DNA from 3 places in the Flavonifractor sp. An112 genome. Region 3 is predicted to be linked to each of the others. Evidence: riboswitches for the same ligand, from Rfam matches in the RefSeq annotation. Region 3 holds a riboswitch; each other region holds the start of a gene.
The links. A riboswitch is a leader RNA that binds a small molecule or an ion and turns the genes downstream of it on or off. The one in region 3 is predicted to bind cobalamin.
Positions count from the first base shown of each region.

Region 1: it holds a riboswitch for cobalamin, as region 3 does, so the genes downstream of both, IHN22_RS01160 (energy-coupling factor ABC transporter permease) here and IHN22_RS02230 (hypothetical protein) in region 3, are expected to answer to the same signal.
Region 2: it holds a riboswitch for cobalamin, as region 3 does, so the genes downstream of both, cbiD (cobalt-precorrin-5B (C(1))-methyltransferase CbiD) here and IHN22_RS02230 (hypothetical protein) in region 3, are expected to answer to the same signal.

Region 1 covers NZ_CAJFGT010000004.1:42,805-46,073, forward strand. The annotation lists gene IHN22_RS01145 (cobyric acid synthase) at 1-66, shown strand, start outside; gene IHN22_RS01150 (precorrin-8X methylmutase) at 70-717, shown strand; gene IHN22_RS01155 (sirohydrochlorin cobaltochelatase) at 723-1,508, shown strand; cobalamin riboswitch at 1,491-1,677, shown strand; gene IHN22_RS01160 (energy-coupling factor ABC transporter permease) at 1,776-2,429, shown strand; gene IHN22_RS01165 (energy-coupling factor ABC transporter substrate-binding protein) at 2,443-2,739, shown strand; gene cbiQ (cobalt ECF transporter T component CbiQ) at 2,742-3,269, shown strand, end outside.
Region 2 covers NZ_CAJFGT010000004.1:27,116-30,384, forward strand. The annotation lists gene IHN22_RS01065 (cation-translocating P-type ATPase) at 1-1,107, shown strand, start outside; gene IHN22_RS01070 (GNAT family N-acetyltransferase) at 1,110-1,562, shown strand; cobalamin riboswitch at 1,611-1,794, shown strand; gene cbiD (cobalt-precorrin-5B (C(1))-methyltransferase CbiD) at 1,889-3,025, shown strand; gene cobM (precorrin-4 C(11)-methyltransferase) at 3,072-3,269, shown strand, end outside.
Region 3 covers NZ_CAJFGT010000008.1:21,121-24,389, reverse strand. The annotation lists gene polA (DNA polymerase I) at 1-356, opposite strand, end outside; gene IHN22_RS02230 (hypothetical protein) at 567-1,220, opposite strand; cobalamin riboswitch at 1,374-1,568, opposite strand; gene IHN22_RS02225 (DUF975 family protein) at 1,621-2,448, opposite strand; gene IHN22_RS02220 (sensor histidine kinase) at 2,497-3,269, opposite strand, start outside.

The DNA of each region.
Region 1 (3,269 bases), on a different contig from region 3:
GCGGACGGTTTGCGGGCCAGTCTGGACATGGAGCGGATCTACCGCATCCTGAACGGGGAGGAATGACCCATGAAAAAGATAGAGTTGCAGCGGGTGGCCCCCGCTGACATTGAGGCCAGAAGCATGGAGATCATCGGCCAGGAGCTGGGGGACCGGGTGTTTCCCGCCGACCAGCTGCCCATCATCAAGCGGGCTATCCACACCAGCGCCGACTTCGACTATGCCGACAATCTGGTATTCTCCCCCGACGCGGTGGCGGCAGGCATTGCCGCCATCAAGGGGGGCTGCACCATCGTCACCGACACCCAGATGGCCTTCTCCGGTGTCAATAAGAAGGTGCTGGAGAAGTTCGGAGGCAAGGCGGTGTGCTTTATGTCTGACCCGGACGTGGCCGCTGAGGCCAAGGAGCGGGGGGAGACCCGGGCCACCGTGTCCATGGAGCGGGCCGCTCAGCTGGAGGGCCCCCTGGTGTTGGCCATCGGCAACGCTCCCACCGCTCTGGTGCGGGCCTGTGAGCTCATCGAGGAGGGGAAAATGGCCCCCGCTCTGGTGATCGGCGTGCCGGTGGGCTTCGTCAACGTGGTGGAGAGCAAGGAGCTGCTCCTCACCATGGACACCCCCCACATCGTGGCCCGGGGCCGCAAGGGGGGCAGCAACATCGCCGCTGCCATCTGCAACGCCCTGCTCTACCAGGCCAGCAACAACGTACGGGAGTGAACGATATGAAACCACAAGCCCTTCTGGCGGTGTCCTTCGGCACCAGCCACCGGGATACCCTGGAAAAGACCATCACCGCCATCGAGAAGGCCCTGGCCGCCGCCTTTCCGGAGCGCACTCTTCGCCGGGCCTTCACCAGCGGTATGATTTTGAGAAAGCTGGAGCGGGAGGGCACCCACATCGACGACGTACCCGCCGCCCTGGAGAAGCTGGCGACGGAGGGATACACCGACGTGCTGGTCCAGCCCACCCACATCATGAACGGCGACGAGTACGACAAGATGATGGCTCTGGCCGGCCCCTTCGAGGGCCGGTTTGAGAAGCTGACCTTCGGCCGCCCCCTGCTCACCGAGACGGGGGACTACCTGGACGCGGTGGGGGCCCTGCTCCAAGACCTGCCCCAGGCAGAGGAGGGCAAAGCCATCCTCTACATGGGCCACGGCACCGAGCACTTTGCCAACTCCTGTTACGCCCTGCTGGAGTATGTGTTCCGGGATATGGGCCGGAAGGACGTGGTCATCGGCACGGTGGAGGGCTACCCCGGCTTTGGGGAGGCGGTGCGCCGTATCCAAGAGCTGGGTGCCACAAACGTAGAGCTGCGCCCCCTGATGATCGTGGCGGGCGATCACGCCAAAAACGATCTGGCGGGGGAGGAGGAGGACTCCTGGAAGTCCCTGCTGGAACAAGAGGGCTACGCCGTCAACTGCGTGCTCCAGGGCCTGGGAGAGTTTCCCAGTATCCAGGCCCTCTTCGTCAAGCACGCCGGAGAGGCCAAACAACTCCAGGCGTAAGCCTGTTTGCATAGAGGGCCGGGAAAAGGGAAGCCGGGTGCAAATCCCGCGCAGTCCCGCTGCCGTAAGAGAAGAGCCGCCGGGCACCATGTCACTGGGAAAACCTGGGAAGACGCGCGGTGGCAGAGAGGCTCAAGCCGGAAAACCTTGCCCGGCCCGGAAACCACCCACCTACGAGTGATAGGAAAGGATGAAACAACCATGAAAACTCTGACTGCCAACAAAACCGTCCGCGCCGCGGCGGTGCTGGTGGGGCTGCTGGGTCTGATGACCATGAGCGCCTCCGCCATGCACATCGCCGAGGGTATGCTGCCGGTGAACTGGGCCATTGGCTGGGGCGCGGTGTGCGTACCCTTCGTGGTGGCCGGCTTCTTCTCCATCAAGAAGAAGATCGACCAGGCCCCCCGGGCCAAGATCCTGCTGGCCATGTGCGGCGCCTTCGCCTTCGTGCTGTCCGCCCTGAAGATCCCCTCGGTGTCCGGCTCCTGCTCCCACCCCACCGGTGTGGGCCTGGGCGCCATCCTGTTCGGGCCCCTGGTGATGACGGTGCTGGGCCTCATCGTGCTGCTCTTCCAGGCCCTGCTGCTGGCCCACGGCGGCCTCACCACCCTGGGCGCCAACGTATTCTCCATGGCCATTGCCGGGCCTATCGTGTCCTGGCTGGTCTATAAGCTGCTGCGGAAGGCCAAGGCTCCCGCCGCTGTGGCGGTGTTTGCCGCCGCCGCCCTGGGTGACCTCTTCACCTATGTGGTCACCTCGGTCCAGCTGGGGGTCATCAACGGCGGCATGGTGAAGTTCCTTACCATCTTCGCTGTGACCCAGATCCCTCTGGCCATTGCCGAGGGCCTGCTCACCGTGGTCATCTTCAACGTGCTGGAGAAGTACAGCAAGACCGAGCTCCATGAGCTGCAGGTGCTGTAAGGAGGGGACGGATATGAAAGTTTGGCAGAAAAATTTGATTTTGATCCTGTTGGTGGTGGTCATTGCCGCCGTGCCCCTGTGGCTGCTGCCCAATGCTGAGTTCGGCGGAGCCGACGGCCAGGCTGAGGAGGCCATTATGGAGCTTAACCCCGACTATGAACCCTGGTTTGAGCCCATTCTGGAGCCCGCCAGCGGCGAGGTGGAGTCCATGCTCTTTGCCCTCCAGGCCGCCATCGGCGCCGGTGTGGTGGGCTTCATTCTGGGCCGCATCACCAAGAAGCCGGACGGGAAAGAGAAAGGAACGAACTGACCATGGGCACCGACCGCTACGCCTATCAGTCCCGCCTGCGGCGGGTGTCTCCCATGCCCAAGCTGCTGCTGACGGTAGTCGCTCTGGTGATCTGCCTGTGCTGTGACAGCGTGGCGGTGGGCCTGTTTACCCTGATTCTGATGGGGGTACTGATTACCGCCCTGGGGGGACTTTCCCCCAGGGTGTACCTCCATTTTCTCAAGGTGCCGCTGATCTTCCTGGTCATCGGCTGCCTTACCATCGTGGCGGGGGCCTACCCCGCCGGGACGGAGATGGTGGCCGCCATTCCGGTGGGCGACAGTTTGTGGGGCTTTACCATGGATGGCCTATGGATGGGCGGACGGATCTTTTGTAAGGCCCTGGGGGCGGTGGGATGTATGTATTTTCTCTCCCTCAATACCCCCGTTACCGACCTGACCATGGCCCTGGGGAAGCTCCATGTGCCCAAGCTGCTGGTGGAGCTGATGGAGCTGATCTACCGCTTCATCTTCGTGCTGGCCGAGACGGCCGACCACATCCGCACCGCCCAG
Region 2 (3,269 bases), on a different contig from region 3:
GGGATGCCCGACCAGAAGGGGCTGGACCCACGGCGGGTGTGCCCCATGGCCCTGGTACTGCTGTCCAACCGGGTGCGGGAATCGGCGCCCAAGACCTTCCAGTTCTTTGCCGAGCAGAAGGTGGCCGTTAAGGTCATTTCCGGCGATAACCCGGTGACGGTGGCCGAGGTGGCCCGTCAGGCGGGCATCCAGGGGGCGGACCGCTATGTGGACGCCGCCACCCTCCACTCCGATGCCGACATGGACCGGGCGGTGCGGGAATTTACCGTGTTCGGCCGGGTCACCCCCGACCAGAAGCGCAAGCTGGTCCAGGCCCTCCAGCGGGCGGGTCACACCGTGGCCATGACCGGCGACGGCGTCAACGACGTACTGGCCCTGAAGGACGCCGACTGCGGCATTGCCATGGCTTCCGGTGCGGAGGCCGCCTGCCACGCCGCCCAGCTGGTGCTCCTTAACTCCGACTTTGCCGCCATGCCCAAGGTGGTGGCCGAGGGCCGCCGGGTCATCAATAACATCCAGCGGGCCGCCGCCCTCTATCTGGTGAAAAACATCTTCTCCTTTTTCCTGTCTATCATCTCCCTGTTCGCCACCTTCCCCTACCCGGTGACCCCGCTGCAGATCTCCTTCCTCAGCGCCGTCACCATCGGCGTGCCCTCCCTCTTCCTGGCTCTGGAGCCCAACCACGCCCTGGTAAAGGGAAAATTTCTTACCAACGTGTTCCGGGCAGCCCTGCCCGGCGGCCTCACCGACCTGATCATCGTGCTGGGGCTGGAGGCCTTCTATCTGGTCTTTGGCTTTACCACCGATGAGTTGTCCACTATGTCTACCATCCTGCTGGTGGTCATCGGCCTGCTGGTGCTCTATCAGGTGTGTAAGCCCTTCGACTGGAAGCGGCGGGTACTGATGATCGCCATGTCTGCCTCCTCCGCGGTGGCCATCATCTGGTTCGGGGCCAGCTTTGGCCTGAGCCAGCTGACCATCCAGTCCTTCCTGGTGCTGGTGGTGTTCCTGTGCCTGTCCTACCCGGTGATGAACGTGCTGCTGAAGGTATGTCAGTACGGCGCCCTGCTGTGGGACAAGGCCAGACATATGAGGCGCCGCACATGAGTCTGACGGTACGGCCCTACCGTCCGTCGGACTGCCCCATTCTGGCGGAGCTCTTTTATCAGACGGTTCATGGGGTGTGCGGACAGGACTACACCCCGGAGCAGCTGGATGCCTGGGCCGACGGACAGGTGGATCTGGCGGCCTGGGATGCCTCCTTTCAGGCCCACACTACTTTGGTGGCGGAGTGGGACGGGATGGTGGCTGGCTTTGCCGATCTGGCCGACGACGGCTACCTGGACCGGCTCTATGTCCATAAGGATCTCCAGGGCCGGGGGATTGCCACCGCCCTGTGCGACGGCCTGCCCGGCGCCCGGCTGACCCATGCTTCTCTTACCGCCCGGCCCTTCTTTGAACACCGGGGCTGGCGGGTGGAGCGGGAGCAGCAGGTGGAGCGCCATGGGGTCAAATTGACCAATTTTGTCATGGCACGGGAACCGGCCCGTGCGCCCATATGACAAGAAATTACCTTTACTTTTCCCCTGAACCCTGATATAATGAGCGGAGAATTGAATTGTATCCGCAGTTGCGGCAGTGCCGCGAAAGGGGAAGCCGGTGCAAATCCGGCGCAGTCTTACCTCTACTGTAAGCGTGGACGAAGGCGCGAATACCATTGGCCCGTTGGGCTGAGAAGGTGCGCCGGAGGAGGAAACGCAAGCCAGGAGACCCGCTGCAGGGATACCGTATTGCGTAGCTCTGAGGTGGAGAGGTGCGGCATTTTTTCATTGAAAAAGGCCCTCCCCAAAGCTGGGGAGGGCCTTTTTGTGTCGAAGGAGGCGGTCTGGTGCTGGAACTGTATATCCCGGTGGGGAACAAGCAGCTGCGCTGCGGCTATACCACCGGCACTTGTGCCGCCGCCGCTACAGCCGGGGCGGTCCGGCTGCTGCTTACCGGGGAGGCTTTGCCCGCAGTGCGGGTGGATACCCCTGCGGGGATCACGGTGGAGGCTGAACTGCTGGAGCAGTCCGCCGGAACCGGCTGGGCCAGCTGTGCCGTCCGGAAGGACGGCGGGGACGATCCGGATGTGACAAACGGTACCCTGATTTTTGCCCGGGCGGAAAAAACCGGCGCCCCCGGCATTATCATCGACGGCGGTACCGGCGTGGGCCGGGTGACCCGGCCCGGGCTGGACCAGCCGGTAGGCGCAGCTGCCATCAACTCCACCCCCCGGATGATGATCCGGCACCAGGCGGAGGAGGAGATGGCCAGGGCGGGCTATACCGGCGGGCTGTCCATCACCATTTCGGTTCCGGAGGGAGAGACGCTGGCCGCCCACACCTTCAACCCCCGTCTGGGTATTGAAGGGGGCATCTCCATCCTGGGCACCAGCGGTATCGTCCGCCCCATGAGCGAGGCCGCCCTCATCGACTCCCTCTACCTGGAGCAGGATATAGCCAAAGCCGCAGGCGTGACCGAGCTGCTGGTCACCCCCGGCAACTACGGGGACTCCTTCGCGGAGGGGACTCTGGGCCTGGACTTGACCCACCGCTGCACCTGCAGCAACTATCTGGGTCACGCCATCGACCACGCTGCCGGGCTGGGCTTCCGATCCTTCCTGCTGGTGGGCCACCTGGGCAAGCTGATTAAAGTGGCGGCGGGGAACATGAACACCCACTCCAAGGTGGCCGACGGCCGGCGGGAGACCCTCACCGCCCACGCTGCCCTGGCGGGCGGGAGCCCGGCGCTGCTGAAAGCCCTCTTTGCCTGCCCCACCACCGATGCCGGGGTGGAGCTGCTGAAAGAGGAGGGGCTGCTGGAGCCGGTGATGGCCTCCATTGCCCAGGCCCTGGAGGAGGTATTGCACCACCGGGCCGGACCCGATCTGGCCATTGAGGCGGTGTTCTTCTCCAACCAGTACGGACTGCTGGGCAAGACAACAGGGGCCGGGAAATTGCTGGCCCTGCATCAATATCAATCGTAGGGGCGGCCTTTACGGCCGCCCGCCGGTACAGATAGGAGTTTCGATTATGGTACATTTCATCGGCGCGGGCCCCGGTGGGGCCGATCTCATCACCGTGCGGGGCGCCAGGCTGCTGGGGGAGGCGGATGTGATCATCTACGCCGGTTCCCTGGTGAACCCCGCCCTGCTGGATTATAAAAAGGAAGGCTGCCAGGTCTATGACAGCGCCAAGATGACCCTGGAAGAGGTCATCGAGGTGATGAAG
Region 3 (3,269 bases):
TCTTTCACCGAGATGGTACCGATGAGGTCGTCGGCCTCCCAGCCGTCCATCTCATAGCGAGGGATGTTCATGGCCTCCAGTACCTGCTTCAGGATGGGCAGCTGAGCCGCCAGTTCTTCCGGCATTCCCTTCCGCTGGGCCTTGTAGCCCTCATAGGCCAGGTGGCGGAAGGTGGGGGCCTTCCGGTCAAAGGTGACACACAGGGCGTCGGGCTGTTCCTCGTCTATCAGCTTGAGCAGGATATTCACGAAGCCATAGACAGCGTTGGTGGGGGTGCCGTCCTTGGTGGTGAGCAGCTTGATGCCGTAAAAGGCACGGTTGATGATGGAATTGCCGTCAATGACCATAAGCTTCATGAAAGGACCTCCTGCTGTCCGGCACACCGGACATAAAATCTCAGGTTATAGTATACCAGCTTTCTCCGTCCCATACAAGAGAAACGCCCGCCGGGTCACCTCACAATGGTGACCGCTATGCGTGCCGAGGCCAAATACCCCTCGGCAGAAGCCAGCAGGATATAGATCCTTCTGAGACGGCGGTATCAGGAAGGTCCTTCCCCTCCGGCTTCAGGCATGACCAACGTCCCGCGCCCAATAGCGCCGCATATGCCGGCGCACGGACTTACTCAGCGCAGGAATGCCCAGCAGTTCCAGTCCGGTCTGCCAGGTGCAGCCCACTTGTCTGAACAATACATCCAGCTCCCCGGGCAGCTCCTCCCGGCAGGGAGGCTGACCTGTCCGTCGGACCGCCGCGCAGTACTCCCCCAGTGTTTGTCGGGCATCCTCATCCAGGCATACGCCCCGGGACGCGCACCGCTTCAGGAAGGGCAGGGTGTCCACCCGCTCGGGCCAGTCCGCCGGCCACATCCGCTCTGCCGCCTGCTGGCGGCTCCTGCCCCGAGCCCGCCAACAGGCATGATGGAGGGAACCAAAGCGCTTTTCCAGATACCAGCGGTAGACGCACAGCAGCCGCTCCGGACGGGGCGAACCATTGCGCCCCTCCATGGTCTCCACCAGTGACTCCAATAGTTCTTCGTCGGAAAAGCTGGTATACACCTGTCTGCCAATGGGACATTCCGGGGAAAAATAGAGGGTAAGATCTCCATCCAGCTGCTGAGATAATCCGGGCGTATCGGTCATCTCCTCCTCCAGTTCCGCCAGCCACTGGCGATATCCATTCAATTCCCGCTGGGACAATCTGTTCTTTCCGGTCCGTTCCATAGCTTTACTACCTCCCTGCCGCTGCAAATGGATTCCGGCGGGGACATCCATGGCCCAGGCCATAGCAAAAGAAAAGAGTTTCCCGGACGGGAAACTCTTTTTTCATCAGCTCAAATGCCTGTGCTGTCACGCGCCATTTCCCCGCCGAATATGCGCGTTACCGTCGCGGCTGGCTGGTCTCCTGGCTTGGATTCAACCTTACGCCCGTCTTCCCATCCGTACCCGGACAGTGACCTTATGAGCGCTCGTCATCCTTACAGTAGAGAGGGCTGCTGCGGACTTGCACCGCATTCCCATTGAAAGCTCCGCCCCTGAGGACGGACAGCTACCAACCGCTGATTGGATTCAGTTGTTGTTTCTATTATATCATCTTCGTCCGAAAATACAATGCCTACTTTGGTTACATCCCGCCGTAAGGTCCGTTCCACCCGCCGGGCTGAGGCCGCTGAGGAAAGGCTCCATACACCACCCAGTTATAAAAATTGGCATTGGCCGCCCCCATATAGGGGCCAATCCACAGGCTCAGAATACCCAGGGTGAAGGGAGACAAAATCAGCCATCCCAGGAAGGACAGGTCCTGTACGAACAGTGCCATGATATTGCCCCGCATGGCGTTGCGGCTGTGGCCAATGGCCTCCAGGGCGCCCATCTCCGGGTGGTCCAGCAGAAAGTAGACCGCCAGCCGGTAACGATAGGATATGGCAATCATCCAAACCAGCATGATCAAAGCGCCGACAAGGATCAGGGTGACGCTGTGCATTAGATAGGCCAGGAACACAAAGCCCACATAGACCGCCATACCGATGAGCCCCCACAGGAACACAAACAGGGCCGACAGGAAATTCACAGCCAGTGCCCGTCCTATCGTATAAAAGCCATCCAGCAGATTTCGGTAGCTGGGACCTTCCCGCCGGGTCAATCGCAGGCTATAGGAGGTATATCCGTAATCCATCACCCAGCTATAGAGCGCCAGCAGCAGCTCCATGACCAGAATCACCGCAATGCGCTGGGGGGTAAAGATGGCGGTCAGGATCTCTTCCACTTCATAGCTGGTCTCTGTCAGATAAAAATAGGCAGCCTGAAAAGGCTCAGATACAAAATTCAGCACCACACTGCTCAGTACACCGGTCAGCAGCACATACACCAGCGTCACCAGCATGGGGTGGGGATAGGCCCCCCGCATGGCATCCCGTGCCAGCCACTTGGACTCAGGACGGTTATATCCCATGGTACTCCCTCACAATCGTTTCTACCTTGTTGAGGAAATGATACCACATCATGTTTCCGATTGCAACCCGGGCAGCACCACCGTAAAGGTCACGCCCCCCGTCCGGTTGACCGCCCAGCAGCGGCCTCCATGGGCCTCCACCGCCGCCCGGACAATGGCCAGGCCCAAACCGGTACCTCCGTCCGCCCGGCTGCGGCCCTCATCCCCCCGGTAGAAGGGCTCGAACAGGCGGTCCAGATGTTTTTGCGGGATGACGGGGCCGTCGTTGTCCACGGTCAGCGTGATCCGCCGTCCCTTTTGGGCCAGGGCAATGGTCACCGCGCCGCCGGGGGTGCAGTGGCGCAGGGCATTGTCCGCCAGATCATCCACCACTTCTTCCAACCGCAGCCGGTCCCCCAGCATGGATGCCGGAGCCAGTTGAATACGCAGTTCAATGTTCTTTTCCTCCGCCAGCAGAGACAGCCGTGCAGCACCATTCTCCACCAGCGCGGCCAGATCCAGGGGCTCCCGCTCCACCTTGCCGCCGCTCTCCAGCCGGGCCAGGTCCATCAGGCTCCCCACCAGGGCCGCCATCCGGTCGCTCTCAGCCACTACGGTGTCCAGGTACTGGCCCCGCTTGGCGGGGTCGATGTCCTCCCGCAGGGCCTCGGCATGGGTGCGCAGCACCGCCAGAGGAGTCTTGAGTTCATGGGCCGCCCCCCGGACGAAGGCCCGTTCCCGCCGGATGGCCCGACTCTCCAGCCAGGCGGTGAACAGGGCCAGTGCCACCGCCGCCGCCAGGGTGAGCAGAGCCGCCGGCTCCAGGCCGGCCAGCAGGTAAT